DNA from 2 places in the Streptomyces sp. NBC_00726 genome. Region 2 is predicted to be linked to the other one. Evidence: predicted binding sites of a transcription regulator. Region 2 holds the regulator's gene; the other holds the start of a gene.

Region 1 (10,229 bases), 1.8 Mb from region 2:
TCGCGTCGGCGACCTGCCGCACCTCCGCGGTGTACTCCCGGTAGACCGCGAGGTCCTGGCGCGAGGGGTAGGCGAAGGCGACGTGCACGACGCGTTCGCGCCATTCGGGGTGCTCGTCCAGCAGCGTGCGGTAGGCGTGCAGGCCCCGGACGATGTTCTTGGACAGCTCCGTGCGGTCGACCCGGACGACGGTCTTCCGGTCCGGCCCGATCTGCTCGCGCAGGGCCGCCATCCGTTCGTCCACATCCGCCTCGTGCGCCCGGCCGCGCAGGAAGCCGGCGTCGGCGCCCAGGCCGTGGACGCCGACGCGGGTACGCCCGGTGCCGCCCAGGATCTCCGTACAGCAGCCGATGAACGCGTCCGCCCAGCGGCGGGTCAGGAAGGCGGCGCGGTCGGCGCCGAGGATGCCGCGCAGCAGCTGTTCGGCGATGTCGTCGGGGAGCAGCCGGAAGTAGTCGACGGGCGCCCACGGGGTGTGCGAGAAGTGGCCGATCCGCAGGTCTGGGCGGAGCTCGTGGAGCATGCCGGGGACCAGCGAGAGGTGGTAGTCCTGCACCAGGACCGCCGCGCCCTCGCCCGCCTCCTCGGCCAGCGCCTCGGCGAAGGCCCGGTTGTATGTCTCGAAGGACGCCCACTGCCTGCGGAACTCCGCGTCGAAAACGGGCTCGACGGGCGTCTGGTACAGCATGTGGTGGACGAACCACAGCACGGAGTTGGCGATGCCGTTGTACGCGTCGGCGTGCACCCCGGCGTCGATGTCGAGCATCCGGACGCCCGGCTCGCCGACCCCCCGGCGCACCGCCTCGCGGTCGCCGTCGCCGAGGGCGGCGCAGACCCACATCTTGTCGTCCACGGCGCTGAGGCCGGAGACGAGCCCGCCTCCGCCCCGTTTCGCTTCGAGGGTGCCGTCCTCGCCCACGGCATACGAGACGGGGCCGCGGTTGGACGCGACGAGGACCTGGGCAGCGGGCTGGGGGGCGTGCTCGGAGACCATGGCCGGAATCTAGCCCGAACCCGATCCGCCCAAACGTACGAAGCCGGACGGCGTGGGGTCGTGAACGGCGTGGGGTCGTGATCAGGCCGCGCGCCGTGCCACGTACTCCTCGATCTCGCACATCGGCGGCCTCTCCTGGGTGTCGACCGGGTACGTGTGGGGAACGAACCCGTCCGCGCCGCGTTCGTACTGGGTCAGCGAGGGCCGCACCAGATGGCCCCGGGAGAGCCGCACCTGTGCGGTGCGGTAGATCGCGGCGGCCATCCGGCCGAGCGCCTGGCCGTCCTGGTGGCGGTGGACGCGTACGCCGACGTCCACCTGGGCGAGGGCGTCGAGGCCCACGGTGTGCAGCGCGTCCACGAGCAGGCCGAGCTCGACCCCGTAACCGACCGGGAACGGCAGCCGCTCCAGAAGCGTGCGGCGTACGGCGTACTCGCCGCCGAGCGGCTGCACGAAGCCCGCGAGCAGCGGCCAGTGCAGATTCAGCAGCGGGCGGGCCACCAGCTCGGTGACGCGGCCGCCCTGGCCGGGCAGCTCCCCGAGCGGACGGTCGTACATCGCCTTGACGAACTGCACCTCGGGGTGGGCGAGCAGCGGGCCGACGATGCCGGAGACGAAGTCGGCCGAGAAGTCCTTCAGATCCGCGTCGATGAAGCACAGGATGTCGCCGCTGGTCACCAGGAGTGACCGCCACAGCACCTCGCCCTTGCCGGGAACGGCGGGGAGGCGGGGCAGGATCGCGTCGCGGTGGACGACCCGGGCGCCCGCGCGGCGGGCGACCTCGGCGGTGGCGTCCGTGGAGCCCGAGTCGATCACGACCAGCTCGTCCACCAGCGGAACGCGCTCCATCAGCTCGCGCCTGATCGTCGCGACGATGTCGCCGACGGTCGCGGCCTCATTGAGCGCCGGTAGGACGACGCTCACGCCCGTACCGTTCGCGGCGGTCCGCACATGGTCCGGCGGATGGTCGGCGGCCGACCAGGAACGCCTGGTCAGCCAGCGTTCGACCTCTTCGAGCACGGTCGATACTCCCTGCATGTGATCCATCTCGCGGTACGGACGGCTATCTCACCCGTCCGGTCCTTCGGTTACAGTCTTGAACAACGCGGACGGCCATCGCATGCCGGGGTCGGTCCGCCGACAAATGCACGGATCCATGATCCGTCGCCATACAGCGCTCATCCAGAGGGACAGAGGGAACGGCCCGTTGAAGTCCCGGCAACCCTCCTGCCGACCGCGAGGTCAGGTGGGGAAGGTGCCAATTCCGTCTTGCGGCGAAACGCGCCGCGAGGAAGATGAGGAGAAAGGGCCTCGCCATCATGGCTGTTGAAACCGTCGCAGCGAACACCGAATCCTCCGTGGACCTTGGTCCCGCCGCGGCTCTTTCCTGTCGCGAGTGCGGTGAACGATTCGCACTCGGCCCCATTTTCGCCTGCGCGTCCTGTTTCGGGCCGCTCGAAGTGGCGTACGACCTGCCGAGCGGCTCCTCCGACGAGCTGAAGAAGCGCATCGAGGCCGGCCCGAACAACATCTGGCGTTACGCGCCGCTGCTGCCGGTACCCGCCGACGTGGCCGACAAACCCAACCTCAACCCCGGCTTCACCAAGCTGGTCAAGGCCGACAACCTGGCCCGCGAGCTGGGTGTGACCGGCGGCCTGTACGTGAAGGACGACTCCGGCAACCCGACGCACTCCTTCAAGGACCGCGTCGTCGCCATCGCCGTCGAGGCCGCCCGAGCCTTCGGCTTCACCACGCTCTCCTGCTCCTCGACCGGCAACCTCGCCGGTGCGGTCGGCGCCGCCGCGTCGCGCGCGGGCCTGCGCTCCTGTGTGTTCATCCCGCACGACCTGGAGCAGGGCAAGGTCGTCATGGCCGCGGTGTACGGCGGTGAGCTGGTGGGCATCGAGGGCAATTACGACGACGTCAACCGCTTCTGCTCCGAGCTCATCGGCGACCCGCTGGGCGAGGGCTGGGGCTTCGTCAACGTGAACCTGCGTCCGTACTACGGCGAGGGCTCCAAGACGCTCGCGTACGAGATCTGCGAGCAGCTCGGCTGGCGGCTGCCCGACCAGATCGTCATCCCGATCGCGTCCGGCTCGCAGCTCACGAAGATCGACAAGGGCCTCCAGGAGCTGATCAAGCTCGGCCTGGTCGAGGACAAGCCGTACAAGATCTTCGGTGCCCAGGCCGAGGGCTGCTCCCCGGTCTCCACCGCCTTCAAGGCCGGTCACGACGTGGTCCGCCCGCAGAAGCCGAACACGATCGCCAAGTCCCTCGCGATCGGCAACCCGGCCGACGGCCCGTACGTCCTGGACATCGCCCGCCGCACCGGCGGCGCCGTCGAGGACGTCAACGACGAGCAGGTCGTGGACGCGATCAAGCTGCTGGCCCGCACCGAGGGCATCTTCGCCGAGACGGCGGGCGGGGTGACGGTCGGCGTGACGAAGAAGCTGATCGACGCCGGCCTGCTCGACCCGGCGCTCACCACCGTCGTCCTGAACACGGGTGACGGCCTCAAGACGCTGGACGCGGTGGCCGACACCTCGCAGGCGACCGCCACGATCCGCCCGAGCCTGGACGCCTTCCGCGCCGCCGGACTCGCCACCAGCTGACCACCCGAGACTTCAGGAAGGCACCGCCATGAGCGTCAAGGTCCGCATTCCCACCATCCTCCGCACCTACACCGGCGGCCAGGCCGAGGTTCCGGCCGAGGGCGCGACCCTCTCCGAGGTCATCGCCTCGCTGGAGAAGGACCACCCGGGCATCGCCGCCCGCGTGCTGGACGACCAGGGCAAGCTGCGCCGCTTCGTCAACGTGTACGTCAACGACGACGACGTGCGCTTTGAAGGCGGCCTCGACGCGGCGACCCCGGACGGTGCCGGCGTCTCGATCATCCCCGCAGTGGCCGGCGGCTGCTGAGCCCAAGGCTCTGTAGCACCACCGCAATTGCCCCCTCCGCGCGAGAAGCGGAGGGGGCAATTCTGCATGGTTGAACGGGGTAGAGTGTGGGAAGTCCCCTTCGCTGCCCGTGCCCCTCGCATACGAGAATGCGCCGCGCCACGATCAGAAGCAGCCAATGTGCCTGAGCCTCTTGCGCCTTAAGTCGCCTTTGCCGGGCCCGACTTGCCCCGCAAGCTCAGCAATTCCTCATATTCGGGCGATCGGTGCTGCGCAGAATTGTCGTCCGATTGACCTGTCGCACAGGGCAGTTGGGCAGATACATTCAGCCGCGGTCGACGCGCTTCGGCGCACTCACGTTACAGGGGAGTTAGGCATGGCTCAGGGCACCGTCAAGTGGTTCAACGCGGAGAAGGGGTACGGCTTCATCGCGGTCGACGGTGGTGCGGATGTATTCGTCCACTACAGCGCGATCCAGATGGACGGGTACCGCACCCTCGAAGAAGGTCAGCGGGTCGAGTTCGAGATCTCGCAGGGCCAGAAGGGGCCGCAGGCGGACATGGTCAAGCTCGCCGTCGGCTGAGCCCGGCACGGCACGTCGGCCGCGACGCCACGCACGTACGAAGGGTCCGTACCTCCAGAGGTGCGGGCCCTTCGCGTTGCCAGGCTCTGTCCACATGCCGAAGGCGACGCTTGCGCCCTCCCGTCGCCCGACCGCCACCCCTCAAGGAGCCTTCGGCGCTTGCACTCAACGGGGTCGAGTGCTAATCATTGGGCTTAGCACTCTCCAGGTGAGAGTGACAGAATTTGGACCGGGCCGGTGAGGCCCGCAGGCCAGGCGGGGAAGGAACCGCAGGGCACGCAGGCCGTCCGTCGCGGGCGCCACTCGGTCCGGAGCAATCCACCCCTGTCCGGGAGGACCACTTCACATGGCCAAGATCATCGCGTTCGACGAGGAGGCCCGGCGCGGTCTCGAGCGCGGCATGAACCAGCTCGCCGACGCCGTCAAGGTCACCCTTGGCCCCAAGGGTCGCAACGTCGTCCTTGAGAAGAAGTGGGGCGCCCCCACGATCACCAACGATGGTGTGTCCATCGCCAAGGAGATCGAGCTGGAGGACCCGTACGAGAAGATCGGTGCGGAGCTGGTCAAGGAGGTCGCCAAGAAGACGGACGACGTCGCCGGCGACGGTACGACCACCGCCACCGTTCTCGCCCAGGCGCTCGTCCGCGAGGGCCTGCGCAACGTGGCCGCGGGTGCGAACCCGATGGCTCTCAAGCGGGGCATCGAGAAGGCCGTCGAGGCCGTCTCCGCCGCCCTCCTGGAGCAGGCCAAGGACGTGGAGACCAAGGAGCAGATCGCTTCGACCGCCTCCATCTCCGCCGCCGACACCCAGATCGGCGAGCTCATCGCCGAGGCCATGGACAAGGTCGGCAAGGAAGGCGTCATCACCGTCGAGGAGTCCCAGACCTTCGGTCTGGAGCTGGAGCTCACCGAGGGTATGCGCTTCGACAAGGGCTACATCTCGGCGTACTTCGCCACCGACATGGAGCGCATGGAGTCGTCCCTGGACGACCCGTACATCCTGATCGTCAACTCCAAGGTCAGCAACGTGAAGGACCTCCTTCCGCTGCTGGAGAAGGTCATGCAGTCCGGCAAGCCGCTGCTGATCATCGCCGAGGACGTCGAGGGCGAGGCCCTGTCGACCCTGGTCGTCAACAAGATCCGCGGCACCTTCAAGTCCGTCGCCGTCAAGGCCCCGGGCTTCGGCGACCGCCGCAAGGCCATGCTCGGTGACATCGCCATCCTCACGGGCGGCACCGTCATCTCCGAGGAGGTCGGCCTCAAGCTGGAGAACGCCGGTCTCGACCTGCTCGGCCGCGCCCGCAAGGTCGTCATCACCAAGGACGAGACGACGATCGTCGACGGCGCCGGTGACAGCGACCAGGTCCAGGGCCGCGTCAACCAGATCCGTGCCGAGATCGAGAACTCCGACTCGGACTACGACCGCGAGAAGCTCCAGGAGCGCCTGGCGAAGCTGGCCGGCGGCGTGGCCGTCATCAAGGCCGGTGCCGCCACCGAGGTCGAGCTGAAGGAGCGCAAGCACCGCATCGAGGACGCGGTGCGCAACGCCAAGGCCGCCGTCGAGGAGGGCATCGTCGCCGGTGGTGGCGTGGCTCTGCTCCAGGCTTCGGCCGTCTTCGAGAAGCTGGAGCTCTCGGGCGACGAGGCGACCGGCGCCAACGCCGTCAAGCTCGCGCTTGAGGCCCCGCTGAAGCAGATCGCCGTCAACGGTGGTCTTGAGGGCGGCGTCGTCGTGGAGAAGGTCCGCAACCTCCCCGTCGGCAACGGCCTGAACGCCGCGACCGGCGAGTACGTCGACATGATCGCCGAGGGCATCCTCGACCCGGCGAAGGTCACGCGCTCCGCGCTCCAGAACGCCGCGTCGATCGCCGCGCTGTTCCTCACCACCGAGGCCGTCATCGCCGACAAGCCGGAGAAGGCCGCCGCGGCCGCTCCGGGCGGCATGCCGGGCGGTGACATGGACTTCTGATCCTGACGGATCGGCGGTTCCAGCAGTACCTGACACCGGCCCCCGGGGATGCGTCCCCGGGGGCCGGTGTCTTTGTGCGTACGTGTACGCGTACGAGCTCAGCCCGCGTCGAGGCCGTCCACGAGACGGGTGAGGAAGCGGTCGAACATGGCGTCCGGGGTGACCGGCCGTCCGGCCGTCGCCAGCGCGTCCGCGAGTTCCGGATGGGCGCCGTCCGCCGCGACCTCCGCCAGATACACCGCCTCGGCGGCCGCCCGCCCGGGGTCCCGGGCCGCCCGTGCCTGGCCGACCTCGTAGGCCACATGGGCTGCCACGAATGACGTGAGCTGGGCGAAGATCTCCAGCCGGGCCGCCCCGTCGAGCCCGATGGGCCGCAGCGCCGCGAGCGCGTGCTCCACGAAGGCGAGCGTGCGGGGGCCCAGGGTGCGGCGGGCCTGCACGGCGGCGGGCAGCCAGGGGTGGCGGAGCATGTTCGCGCGCTGGTGGCGGCCGATGGTCTTGAGGTCGGCGCGCCAGTCGCCGGTGAGCGGGCCGGACGTGGGCAGCTCACCGGAGACGTGGTCGATCATCAGGTCGAGCAGCGTTTCCTTGTCGGGGGCGTAGCTGTACAGCGACATGACGCCGGCGCCCACCTCCGCGGCGACCCGCCGCATGGTGACCGCGTCGATCCCCTCGGCGTCCGCGACGGCGACCGCGGCGGCCGTGATCACCTCTCGGCTGAACGCGGGTCTGCGGCCGCGCCTGGGCCGGTCCTGCTCCCGCCAGAGAACTCGCGGATCGATGCCTCCGGCACCTTCGGTGCGGGTCACGTGCTCAGCCTCTCTCACCCGGGTCGCCTCCGTGGACCATCCAAGCATCCAGTATTCTCGTACTTAGTACGAGAATACTGATGGAGGCGAAGATGACCCGATCGACGCACGACGCCCGCCCCCGGGCCGCATGGACGCCGTCGTCCGCGAAGCCGCCGCGCGCCGCCCGGCTGATGCGCGCCTCCTGGCGCGGTCTGCCCGCCGCGCGCCACAAGGCGGGCGTCGAGCGCGGCCTGGCGGTGCCCGCCGCCGACGGCAGTCCTCTGCTCACCGACCACTACTTTCCGCGCGCCGAGGGCGACTTCCCGACCCTCCTGGTCCGTACGCCGTACGGGCGGGGAGTGCCGTGGTCCCCGCAGTACGGCATCCTCTTCGCCGAACAGGGCTTTCATGTGGTGCTTCAGAGCTGCCGGGGGACGGGTGGTGCGGGCGGCGCGGGCGGCGGTTTCCACCTCTGGCGCAACGAGCCGGCCGACGGCCTCGCGGCGGTCGGCTGGCTGCGCGAACAGCCGTGGTTCGACGGGCGCTTGGGCACCGTCGGCCCCAGCTATCTCGGGTACGTGCAGTGGGCGCTGGCCCTCGATCCGCCGCCGGAGCTGAAGGCCATGGTGGTGCAGGTGGGGCTGCACGATCCGTACGCCCTCTTCCACACCGACGGCGTCCTCAACCTGGAGACCGCGCTCGCCGTGGGCGCCGGCATGACCTACCAGCACCGGGGTATGGGCGCGTTCATCCGGGCGACCCTGCGCCTCCAGCGCCGGCTGCGTTCCGCCGTCACCGCGCGTCCGCTGCGCGGGGCGTACGCGGACGCGCTCGGCGGTGAGATTCCCTGGCTGGACGAGGTGATGGCCCACCCGGACCCGGACGACCCGTACTGGGAGGGCGCGTCGCCGGCGGGGGTGGCGGAAGGGGCGGCGGACCGGATGGCGGAAGGCGCGGCGGACCGGGCGCCCGTGCCCACCGCCCTCGTCACCGGCCGGTACGACGCCCTCGTGGACCAGACCTTCGCGCAGTACGACCGGCTGTGCCGGGCGGGCGGCGAGGCGTCCCTGCTCGTCGGCCCGTGGACCCACACCTCGGCGCTCCAGGCGGGCTGGGCCGAGGTGTTCGCCGAATCCCTGGCCTGGCTCCGGGCCCACCTGTGTGACGACCCGTCCGGTCTGCGCCCGACGCCGGTGCGCGTGCACGTGGGCGGTGCGGAGGCGGGCGTCCGGGACCTGGACGCGTGGCCCCCGGAGGCGTCCACGGCCTCCTGGTACCCGACCGCCGACGGCCACCTCACCCGGGAGGCCCCCACGGACACCGCCCCCGTCGCCGCCTTCCGCCACGACCCGGACGACCCGGTCCCCACGCTGGGCGGCGCGCTGCTCTCCCGTACGGCGGGGGCGCGGGACAACGCGTCATTGGAGGCGCGCGCGGACGTCCTCACGTTCACCGGGCCCGCCCTGGCCAAACCTCTTACCGTGCTCGGTCCGGTTTCCGCCCGGGTCAGCGCCTCCACGGATACCGGGCACGGCGAGGTGTTCGTCCGGCTGTGCGACGTGGACCCGGAGGGCCGGTCGGTCAATGTCTGCGACGGCCTGGCCCGCCTCCGCACCACGGGCCCGGACCCGGTCCGTGTGACGATCCCGATGACCCCCACCGCCCACCGCTTCGCCCCGGGCCACCGCATCCGCTGGCAGATCAGCCCCGGTCCCCACCCGCGCTACGCCCTGAACCCGGGCACGGGGGAGCCCCGGATCGATGCGACGGAATTCGTACCCGTACGGGTGACGGTGCACGCGGACTCAGAGTTGACGCTGTCGGTGGGCCGACCGGGTAAGGAAATGCGCCTGGCGCCATCTGTCAGTCCTGGGTGGTAGACATACGACTGGCCATCGTGAATCAGGTCCGTAGAATAGATTCAACAAGGAGGTGCTAAGTGGATCTCGTGCTAGTGGGGGAGCGGATCCGCCGCGAACGTGAGCGCGCTGGGCTCAACCAGCGTGACCTCGCGCGACGCGCCCAGCTCTCCCAACCGACCCTGACCCGTATCGAGACCGGTACTCGTGCCAACGTGACTCTCGCGGAACTGGATCGCCTCGCTGTCGCGCTGGGTATCCCGGTGCGGCTGCTCACCAGTGGCGACCCTGTGCGAGAGAGGGTCCAGATCGCGGCCAGAACCGACGAGGTGACCCTCGCGGAGCGTGAGGAGGCGCTTCGGCGCACCCTCGAAGTGCTTGAATTGGATGCCCGTCTGGACAAGCTGGGGACGAACACCACGCAGCAGCGAAAGCCACAGGGGCATGTAAAGGTTCCGGACCAGCAGCTTCCCGGGGAGGTGCAGGCCAGCGAACTGGCCGAACGGGTCCGCGAGGCTCTTCATCTGGGCTGCGCCCCCGTTGCCGATGTGGATGAACTGATCGAACAGCTCACCGGTGTCGACACAGCGGTACTGAGGCTACCGAAGGGCGCCGAAGGATTTACCGCCACCGACCCTGCTCGCGACACGACTCTCATTGCCGTTCGTGCGTGCGACGTGCCCGAACGGCAGCGGTTCAGTTTCGCTCACGAGCTCGGACATTTGTTGTGGAATGACGGTGCTCAGGTTCATGCGCTGAACGACGGAAGAACCCCGGGTGAGAGACGTTGCGACGCCTTTGCCCGCAACCTCTTGGCACCGAGGGAAGGCATCAGATCCTGGCTGGCCGCTGAGAGTTTTCCAGAAGGTGGCCGGATGGACGAGCGTACGGCCGCACTTCTGGCACGCCACTTCCGAGTCAGCTTTCCCGTCATCCTCATCCAACTGGAGGAGATGTCACTCGTCACGACCGAGCAGAAGAACGACCTGCGGGGACCGACCGGCGTGCAGTTGGCACACCGTTACGGCTGGGGCCCGGCGTACGAGCAGGAGAAGGACGCCGCCCAGGCTGTACGGGCTCCCAGGCGCATTCTCGAACGGGCCGTTGACGCCTATCGGCAGAATCTTCTGGGTGT
Region 2 (10,229 bases):
GCGGTCGTGGCGGGGGCGGTGCAGTCGCCGAGGAGGGTGGCCCGGAAGACGGCGCGTCCACCGGTCTTCGCGGTCATGTCGCCGCGTACGCACCGGCCTTCGACCGCGTAGGTCACCTGCCCGTCCAGGGCGATGTCGCCGCCGGACTTCGTCCTGCCGTCGCAGTGGACCTCGGCCGCCCGGCGGGTGGCGGAGGGGGTTGCGGAGCGGGCGCCGCCTCCGTCGAGCGAGGCGGTGCAGGTCAGCCAGCGCACCTGGACGCCTTCGTGCTCCAGGGCGCGGGTGGCGGTCCGGTCCGTGGTGAAGGCGACGGACGCGGTGTTCAACGCGCCGGTGGCGTCGCCGGGTTCGCAGGCGGTGAGTCCGGCGACGGCGGCCGCGGCGAGGCAGAGCGCGGCCGGAAAACGACGGGCCGCACGACGGCCCCCTGCCCTTGATGTCCCCATACGGGCAGCTTCCCACCCCGTCTGACGGTGCGGTAGACCGGTTCCGGGCACAACCACCCCATCGGGGACGGTTTACGACCAGCGCCCCGTGCGTCCCAAGAGCAGCGCCGTCGCCGCGGTGCCCGCCGTGGAGGTGCGCAGGACCGAGCGGCCGAGGCGGCAGATGCGGGCGCCGGCGGCGGCGAACACGGTCAGCTCGTCCGGGGACACCCCGCCCTCGGGGCCGACGACGAGCACGATCTCGCCCTCGTCGGGCAGCGCGACGGTGGCCAGCGCTTCGCTCGGGTGGTCGCGGTCCTCGTGCAGGACGGCCGCGAAGTCCGCCCCGGCGAGGAGGCCGGCGACCTGCTTGGTGGTGGCCAGGTCCGCCACGTCCGGGAAGAGCACCCGGCGCGACTGCTTGCCGGCCTCCCGGGCCGTGGCGCGCCATTTGGCCAGGGACTTGAGGCCGCGGTCGCCCTTCCACTGGGTGATACAGCGGGCTGCCTGCCACGGGACGACCGCGTCGACGCCGGTCTCCGTCATCGTCTCCACGGCGACCTCGCCCCGGTCCCCCTTGGGCAGGGCCTGGACGACGGTGATCCGCAGCGCGGGGCGCGGCTCCTCCTGGACCGGGGCCAGGTCGCCGACGACCAGCCGGTCCTTGCCCTCGGCGGTACGCACGACGCCCCGGGCCCACCGGCCGCGGCCGTCCGTGAGGACGACCTCCTCGCCGGTGCGCAGGCGTTTCACGGAGACGGCGTGGCGTCCCTCGGGCCCGTCGAGGACGAACTCGGGGGTGTCCGGGAGGTGTCCGACGACGAAGACGGGTGCCGTCACTGTGCGCTCCTTGTGCTCACTGCCGTCCGTGCGGCGTCCAGTTCGTCCGCGAGCAGCCGGACCAGCCGGCCGGCGGGCAGCTCGCGGGCCATGCGGTGGCCCTGCCCGGCCCACAGCGCCATGCCCTGGGCGTCCCCGACGCGGGCGGCGGCCTTGCGCAGCACGGAGGTCATGTGGTGGACCTGGGGGTAGGCGGCGGGGGCGTACGGTCCGTTCTCGCGCACGAAGCGGTTGACCAGGCCGCGTGCCGGGCGCCCGGAGAAGGCCCTGGTCAGGGTGGTCCGGACGAACAGCGGGTTGGTCAGGGCCTGTTTGTGCAGGGCGTGGGCGCCGGACTCCGGGCAGGCCAGGAAGGCGGTGCCGAGCTGGGCGGCGTCGGCGCCCGCCGCGAGGACGGCGGCGATCTGGGCGCCGCGCATCAGGCCGCCCGCGGCGACGACCGGTATCTGCACGGTCTCGCGGACCTGGGCGACCAGGCTGAGCAGCCCGGTGCCGCCGTCCTCGGTCGCCGGGTCGTCGTGGAACGTGGAGCGGTGGCCGCCCGCCTCGGTGCCCTGGGCGCAGACGGCGTCGGCCCCGGCCCACTCGGCGGCCTGGGCCTCCTCCGGCGAGGTGACCGTGACGACGGTGTACGTACCGGCGGCCGCGAACGCGTCGAGCGTGTCGCGGGAGGGGCAGCCGAAGGTGAAGGAGACGACCGGGACCGGGGCGTCGAGGAGGACGGCGAGCTTGTCCTCGTAACCGTCGTCGCCGGGCACGTCCGGGTCGCCGACCTCGGTCTCGTAACCACGGGCCTCGCCCGCGAGCCGGCGGCGGTACTGCTCCAGCACGGCGGGGTCGGCCGGTTCGCACTGCGGCATGAAGAGGTTGACGCCGAAGGGCTGCCCGGTCAGGGCGCGCACCTGGCGGACCTCGTCGCGCAGGGCGTCCGCCGTCTTGTATCCGGCGGCCAGGAAGCCCAGCGCGCCGGCCTCGGAGACGGCGGCGGCGAGCTGCGGGCAGGACGGACCGCCGGCCATGGGGGCCTGCACGAGGGGATACCGGCAGAGAGCGGTCAGCGCGGAGGGCATGACCGCATCGTGTCATGTCCTTCCTGTCCCGTGATGCCCGCCCCGCGACAGGGTCCGGCCCGGCGCGGTACGGACCCGGAGCCCGGGCCCGTACCGTGTGCGCGCAAGCCGTCAGCGGCCGTTGAAGGCGTCCTTCAGGCGGGAGAACAGGCCCTGCTGGCCCGGCTGGAACTGGCCGGTGGGCCGCTCCTCGCCGCGCAGCTTGGACAGTTCGCGCAGCAGGCGTTCCTGCTCGGGGTCGAGCTTGACCGGGGTGGTCACCTCGACGTGCACGATGAGATCGCCGCGGCCGCCGCCGCGCAGGTGGGTGATGCCGCGCCCGTGCAGCGGGACGGACTGGCCGGACTGGGTGCCCGGCCGGATGTCGACCTCCTCCAGGCCGTCCAGCGTCTCCAGCGGCACCTTGGTGCCGAGGGCCGCCGCCGTCATCGGGATGGTGACCGTGCAGTGCAGGTCGTCGCCGCGGCGCTGGAACACCGCGTGCGGCAGCTCGTGGATCTCGACGTAGAGGTCGCCGGCGGGGCCGCCTCCGGGGCCGACCTCGCCCTCGCCCGCGAGCTGGATGCGGGTGCCGTTGTCGACACCGGCGGGGATCTTCACGGTCAGCGTGCGCCGCGAGCGGATGCGGCCGTCGCCGGCGCACTCCGGGCACGGGGTCGGCACGACCGTGCCGAAGCCCTGGCACTGCGGGCAGGGCCGCGAGGTCATGACCTGGCCGAGGAAGGACCGGGTGACCTGGGAGACCTCACCGCGGCCGCGGCACATGTCGCAGGTCTGCGCCGAGGTGCCCGGGGCCGCGCCCTCGCCGCTGCACGTGGTGCAGACGACGGCGGTGTCGACCTGGATGTCCTTGGTGGTGCCGAAGGCCGCCTCGGCGAGGTCGATCTCCAGCCGGATCATGGCGTCCTGGCCGCGCCGGGTGCGCGAGCGGGGCCCGCGCTGCGACGACGTACCGAAGAACGCGTCCATGATGTCGGAGAAGTTTCCGAAGCCGCCCTGGCCGAAGCCGCCCGCGCCGGCGCCGCCGGACTGCGAGAGCGGGTCTCCGCCGAGGTCGTAGACCTGCTTCTTCTGCGCGTCCGACAGGACCTCGTAAGCGGCGTTGATCTCCTTGAACCGCTCCTGGGTCTTCGGATCGGGGTTGACGTCCGGGTGCAGCTCGCGGGCGAGCCTCCGGAATGCCTTCTTGATCTCGTCCTGGGAAGCGTCGCGGCGCACGCCGAGTACGGCGTAGTAGTCCGTGGCCACTTACGACTCCGCCAGGATCTGTCCGACGTAACGTGCCACTGCGCGTACCGCTCCCATCGTTCCGGGGTAGTCCATGCGGGTCGGTCCGACCACGCCGAGTTTGGCGACTGCCTCGTCGCCCGAACCGTAGCCGACCGCGACGACGGACGTGGAGTTGAGGCCCTCGTGGGCGTTCTCGTGCCCGATGCGTACGGTCATGCCCGAGTCCTTGGCCTCGCCGAGCAGCTTCAGCAGCACGACCTGTTCCTCCAGTGCTTCGAGCACCGGCCGGATCATCACAGGGAAGTCGTGTCCGAAGCGGGTGAGGTTGGAGGTGCCGCCGATCATCAGCCGCTCCTCCGTCTCCTCGACGAGGGTTTCGAGCAGGATCGAGAGGACGGTGGACACGGTTCCCCGGTCCTCGTTCTCGAAGGATTCCGGCAGGTCCTGCACCAGCTGCGGGACATCGGCGAACCGGCGCCCCACCACCCGGCTGTTGAGCCGGGCCCGCAGATCGGCGAGCGAGGTCTCGCCGAACGGCGCCGGGCAGTCCACCAGCCGCTGTTCGACCCGTCCGGTGTCCGTGATCAGCACGAGCATCAGCCGGGCCGGGGCCAGGGACAGCAGCTCCACATGCCGCACCGTCGAACGGGTCAGCGAGGGGTACTGCACGACGGCGACCTGCCGGGTCAGCTGCGCGAGCAGCCGTACGGTGCGGCCCACGACGTCGTCCAGGTCGACCGCGCCGTCGAGGAAGTTCTGGATGGCGCGGCGCTCGGGCGAGGAGAGGGGCTTGACGCCCGCCAGCTTGTCCACGAAGAGCCGGTAGCCCTTGTCCGTCGGGATGCGCCCGGCGCTGGTGTGGGGCTGGGCGATGAAGCCCTCCTCCTCCAGCACCGCCATGTCGTTGCGGACCGTCGCCGGGGAGACCCCCAGCCTGTGCCGCTCCGTGAGCGCCTTGGAGCCGACGGGCTCCTCGGTCCCGACGTAGTCCTGGACGATCGCGCGCAGCACTTCGAGTCTGCGTTCGCTGAGCATCGCGCACACCTCCAGCTGTCCACGTCGGTGTTCCCGGGCCGTTCCCGGGATTCCTCCTGGCACTCGGTGCGTACGAGTGCCAGCGATCCCCGGCCAGTGTACGGCGACGGGGTGGTGCCCTAGCAAGGGCGACCGGCCACGCTACCGCGCGACCGCGCAGGTCGCTGCGGATAGCGTCGCCGTATGGATGCCTGTTGGGAAGAGTTCGGATGGGAGCGGCTGGGTCACGGAACGGGCCGGCGGCGCCTTCCGGTCTGGGACGCGACGGCTCTGCTGGTGGCCGGTCCGGACGGGGCGCTGCTCTGTGACACCGGTTCGTCACTGCGCGAGGGCGCGGAACTGCGCACCCAGGCGGAGGCGCTGCTCGGCCGGAGGGTGACGCACATCGCACTCAGCCACCCCCACTTCGACCATGTGCTGGGCACGGCCGCGTTCGCCGGTGCACGGGTGTACGGCTCCGAGGGCACGGCGGAGCTGCTGCGGCGCGGGGCCGGCGAGCTGTACGCGGACGCGGTGGCCCAGGGTCTGCCCGAGGCGGACGCGGCCGGGTCCGTCGATGTGCTGGTGGCCCCGCGCCACGAGGTGCGCGGGGAGCTGACGGTGGACCTGGGCGGTAGCCGGGAGGCGGTCCTGGTGAACGTGGGCGCGGCGCACAGCGGCCACGATCTGGCGGTGCTGGTGCCGGGCTCCCCCGCGCTGGTGTTCTGCGGCGACCTGGTCGAGGAGTCCGGCGAGCCCCAGGCCGGCCCGGACGCCAGTCCGGCGCGCTGGCCGGCCGCGCTGGACCGGCTGCTGGAGCTGGGCGGGGAGGACGCGCTGTACGTGCCGGGGCACGGGGCGGTGGTGGACGCGGCGTTCGTCCGGGCCCAGCGGGCGGCGCTGGCGGGCCGGTTCGGCGTGTCGTAGGTCTTCCCCGCTTATCGTCGTGCGATGCGCAGCTACCAGCCCGATCTGACCCCGCCGTGGAAGAAGTCCGCCCCCGCCCCGGAGGTGCCCGCCGAGACCGATCTGGTCGTGGAGGAGGCGGTCACCGGTTTCTGCGGCGCGGTCATCCGGTGCGAGAAGACCGCCGAGGGGCCGACGGTGACCCTGGAGGACCGGTTCGGCAAGCACCGGGTCTTCCCGCTGGCGCCGCGCGGCTTCCTCCTCGACGGCCGGGTCGTCACGCTGGTGCGCCCGTCGGCCGGGGGCCCGGTGCGGCCCGCGCGTACGGCCTCCGGTTCGGTGGCGGTGCCCGGGGCGCGGGCGCGGGTGGCGCGGGCCGGGCGGATCTATGTGGAGGGGCGGCACGACGCGGAGCTGGTCGAGCGGGTCTGGGGCGACGACCTGCGCGTCGAGGGCGTGGTCGTGGAGTATCTGGAGGGCGTCGACGACCTGCCGGCGATCGTGCGGGAGTTCGCGCCCGCGCCGGACGCCCGGCTCGGGGTGCTGGTCGACCATCTGGTGCCCGGTTCCAAGGAGTCCCGGATCGCGGCCCAGGTGTCGGGCAGCGATGTGCTGGTGGCCGGGCATCCGTACATCGACGTGTGGGAGGCCGTGAAGCCGGCGTCGGTGGGGATCGCGGCGTGGCCGGTGGTGCCGCGCGGGCAGGACTGGAAGACGGGGGTGTGCCGGGCGCTGGGCTGGCCGGAGAACACCGGAGCTGCCTGGCAGCGCATCCTGTCCTCGGTCCGCTCCTACCGGGACCTTCAGCCCGAACTCCTGGGCCGCGTCGAGGAATTGATTGATTTCGTCACCCTTCCGGACTGATGTCCGGCCGGTCCTCCCGTCGATCCGGCACCGATCCTGGGAACTGGCTGCGCCTCGCACGCATCATCGGTTATTGAGTGGGGCCAGGCTCTTTTCGCGAGGGAAGGCACGGGGGCGATGGCACGCGAGGTCTGGCGGGACACTGCGGAGAACGAGGCGGCCTCCGCCGTCTTCCACTTCGTGCAGCAGCTCATCGACGACTACCGCGACAACCGGCCCGTGATGCCCCTGGTGGTCCTCCAGGCCGCCGACGCCGACGTGCCGGCCGATGTGGACGCCCGGGTCGAGCAGATCGTGCACCAGGTCCACCGGGCCAACCAGCCGCGCCGCGTCCCCCTGCGGCTGCTCGACGGGCACGGCGACTCCCCGTACGACGCGGCGCTCGACATGGTCCGCACGCTGACCGAGAAGCCGTGGGAGACCCGGGGCGGGTCGCAGTACAAGCCGTTCGCCTTTCCCCGTTCCCGGCTGCTCGGCGCCATCGAGCAGGCCACCGATGCCGTGCTGCGGGACCCGGACCCGGGCGGCTCCCGGGACCAGCGCGACGAACGCATCCTGGAGGAGCTGAGCGCGCTGCGCTGGCGGGCCGGGCGGCGCGGCCGGGGCACCTGGTGGACCGCGCTGCGCGAGTCGGTGCGGCCGGAGACCTTCGTGGGGGCCGTGGTCATCGCGGTCCTGGGGGTGCTGCTCGGCGAGATCGGCTGGCTGCCGACCGTGCTGGTGGCCGTGGGCGCGGTGCTCGGGCTCGCGGTGGTCCGGCTGGTGACGACGTCGGCGCCGCCGCTGCTGTGGCTGCGCCGGGCCAGCAGGTGGTTCGCGACCACCTCGTCGCTGGCCGCCGCCAGTACCGGCTATCCGTCGGACGGCTGGTCCCGTCTCTCGCCCAGCGGCTCGTGGCGGGTGATCCGGGCGCGGGCGGCGGTGGTCGCGGGGCGGGTGGCCGACGCGGCGGCGGGCGACGAGCGGTCGCGCCAGTTCCACCTGGAGCTGAGGGTGCAGGCGTTGCTGGAGGACCTGCGCGACAGCTACCGGCCGCACGCGCCGGACTGGCGGCGCGGCAAGCGGACCGTACCGCCGGTGGTCTTCCTGCCGAGGGCCGTCCAGAGCAACGGCGGCGTGCAGCTGATCAACGCCGTCAACAACGTCCGCTCCCGGCGCAGCGAGGTCGATCCGCTGCTGCTCCTGGCCTCGCTGCCGGCGGCCGAGATCCTGCGGCACACCCCGCCGCTGCCACCGGACCCGCCGCCCGTGCACACGGGGGCGGCGCGGGCCCGGTACGAGGACTGGGTCGGCCATCTCAGCGTGGGGCAGTCGCCGTCCGGCACGGCCACGCCCGCCTGGGTGCTGCGGCTGCCGCTGTCGACGGACCAGCTGACCCATGAGCACGCGCACACGCGGCTGTCCACGCGGCGGGTCCGCCGGACGTGGGTGTGGTGGGTGATGTCGCGGACGACGCTCGCCGCTCTGATGGCCGGTGCGCTGCTGGGCACGATGCTGCTGAGCAACCACCTGGCGAACCGTTACTGCCATGGTCCGCTCACGGACGTCGACACGGACTCGGTGCGGCTGGCCGGGCCGGGCGGCGACAAGGAGTGCATCGGCGTGGCGACATCGCCCCGGGTGCGCTTCGCGGAGGGCAACGACCTGGAGCTGGACGGGGCCGGGGCGGGCGTCACCTTCGACCGGATCGAGCGGGCGGTGGCCGAGGAGAACGCCTCGATCGAACCGGGCGACAAGTACGTCACGCTGATCTACGCGGGTCCGTTCACCGCCCCGTCCCCGGAGCGCACCCGCAAGGCCATGGAGGAGCTGGCCGGCGTCTACCTCTACCAGCACCACACCAACACGCTGGACTTCTCCGTGAAGCTGCGGGTGCTGACCGCCAACGGCGGACAGGACATGCTCCAGCAGATACCCGCGGTGAAGAAGATCATCGAGGTGGCCGGAAGAGATCCCTCGGTCGTCGGCGTGGTCGGGCTCGGCCGGGACACCACCGACAGCCCGGAGGCCACCGCGCTCCTTCAGCAGGCGGGCCTGCCCGTGGTGGACACCACCAACTCCGGCGGCTATCTGGCGACGGACTACTCCAACTACTTCGGCCTGGCCGCCACCGACCAGGAGCAGACGGACACCCTCGGCCTCGTCGCGAAGCAGGTGGCGGCCGCGGCGCCCGGCAAGCAGAAGCCCCGGGCCCTGGTCCTGTCGCGCAAGCTCGGCAACAACGACAAGGACCGCTACACGGTGGAGCAGCGCAAGGTGGGCGGCGCGATGCTCGCCAAGGCGGGTTTCGCGCTGTCGGACCCGGTGGAGTACGACCTCGGCCGCCGCAGCAGCGCCGACCTGGACCGGCCCGTGCAGCAGATCTGCGCGGCGGACCCGGCGCCGGACGCGCTGTACTTCGCGGGCCGGGTCGAGGATGTCGCCAACCTGATGAGCCGCCTCGCGCACAGCTGTTCGCGCCGCCCCATCACCGTCTTCACCGGCGACGACCTGACCAAGACCCGGCTCGACGCGAGCACGGACACCACGAAGAACGTCACGCTCTACCACACGGCCCTCGCCCCGATGAGCCGCGGCCGCGCCGACGGTTTCTACGGGGAGTCGCACCGGGCACTGGGGAAGCTGCTGCCCGAGGGCGTGACGCTTCCCCGCCTGCCGGTGTCGAAACCGTACGAGGACCCGCTCTTCGCGAGCGGCCAGTCGGTGATGTCGTACAGCGCCACGGCCGCGCTGTACGACGCGGCGAGCCACGGCGACGCGGTGAACAGCGCGGCGGAGACCTGGGCGAACCTGTACGCGGTGCACCTGCGGACGATGCCCACGGGGACGATCACCTTCCGCGGCTTCATCCCGTACGAGGCCCAGGCGGGCCACGGTCTGGACGTCGTGCAGATCACCTACCCGGACGGCCGCAGCCACGCCCGGATCATCTGCGGCCGGGCGGCGGGGGCGCGGACGGTGACACCGGCGGGCTGCCCGCTGAGGTGAACGGGGCCGGCTCGGGGGCGTACGCCTTGATCCGCGTACGCCCCCGAGCGCGCGCCCCGCTCAGTCGACCAGGTCGCGCACCACCGCGTCGGCCAGCAGCCGGCCGCGCAGTGTCAGCACGGCCCGGCCGTCGGCGAACGGTGCCGGGTCCAGGAGGCCGTCGTCCACCGCCCGGCGGGCCGCCGCGAGGCCGGCGGGGGCCAGCAGGGTGAGCGGGCAGCCGTCCACGAGGCGCAGTTCCAGCAGGATGCGCTCGACGCGGCGGTCCTCGGCAGACAGGATCTCGCGCCCGGCGCCCGGCGAGCGCCCCTCCGCGAGCGCCTGCGCGTACGCCCCCGGGTGCTTCACGTTCCACCAGCGCACGCCCCCGACGTGGCTGTGCGCCCCCGGTCCGGCGCCCCACCAGTCGGCGCCCCGCCAGTACAGCTCGTTGTGCAGGCAGCGGCCCTCGGGCGTACGGGCCCAGTTCGACACCTCGTACCAGGAGTAGCCGGCGGCGGCCATCGCCTCGTCCGCGATGAGGTAGCGGTCGGCGTGCGCGTCGTCGTCGGTCATCGGGATCTCGCCGCGCTTGATGCGGCGGGCGAGGCCGGTGCCCTCCTCCACGATCAGCGCGTACGCGGAGACATGGTCGGGCCCGGCGCCGATCGCCGCGTCCAGGGACGCGCGCCAGTCGTCGTCGGACTCGCCGGGGGTGCCGTAGATCAGGTCCAGGTTGATGTGTTCGAAGCCGGCCGCCCGCGCCTCGGCCACGCACGCCTCGGGCCTGCCCGGGGTGTGCGTGCGGTCGAGGATCTTCAGGACATGCTGCCGGGCGCTCTGCATGCCGAAGGAGATCCGGTTGAAGCCGCCCGCGCGCAGCTCGGCCAGGTAGGCCGGGTCCACGGACTCC

Evidence for each region. Region 2 encodes HrcA, which represses chaperone genes, less so after heat shock. Its sites were predicted from a motif close to TTNGCACTCNGNNNNNCNGAGTGCNAA; they were not measured.
Region 1: the regulator HrcA is predicted to act here: its motif matches at 4,634-4,660, upstream of groL (chaperonin GroEL).

The regions. Positions count from the first base shown of each region.
Region 1 covers NZ_CP108983.1:3,643,360-3,653,588, forward strand. Annotated here, with positions in the region: gene OG338_RS16310 (trehalose-6-phosphate synthase) at 1-994, opposite strand, end outside; gene OG338_RS16315 (glucosyl-3-phosphoglycerate synthase) at 1,076-2,014, opposite strand; SAM riboswitch class I at 2,170-2,296, shown strand; gene thrC (threonine synthase) at 2,314-3,606, shown strand; gene OG338_RS16325 (MoaD/ThiS family protein) at 3,635-3,913, shown strand; gene OG338_RS16330 (cold-shock protein) at 4,269-4,475, shown strand; gene groL (chaperonin GroEL) at 4,822-6,444, shown strand; gene OG338_RS16340 (TetR/AcrR family transcriptional regulator C-terminal domain-containing protein) at 6,543-7,253, opposite strand; gene OG338_RS16345 (CocE/NonD family hydrolase) at 7,346-9,115, shown strand; gene OG338_RS16350 (helix-turn-helix domain-containing protein) at 9,175-10,229, shown strand, end outside.
Region 2 covers NZ_CP108983.1:1,812,106-1,822,334, forward strand. Annotated here, with positions in the region: gene OG338_RS08130 (hypothetical protein) at 1-446, opposite strand, end outside; gene OG338_RS08135 (16S rRNA (uracil(1498)-N(3))-methyltransferase) at 519-1,265, opposite strand; gene OG338_RS08140 (nitronate monooxygenase) at 1,262-2,335, opposite strand; gene dnaJ (molecular chaperone DnaJ) at 2,447-3,583, opposite strand; gene hrcA (heat-inducible transcriptional repressor HrcA) at 3,584-4,600, opposite strand; gene OG338_RS08155 (MBL fold metallo-hydrolase) at 4,784-5,506, shown strand; gene OG338_RS08160 (DUF3097 domain-containing protein) at 5,531-6,349, shown strand; gene OG338_RS08165 (hypothetical protein) at 6,467-9,337, shown strand; gene hemW (radical SAM family heme chaperone HemW) at 9,398-10,229, opposite strand, start outside.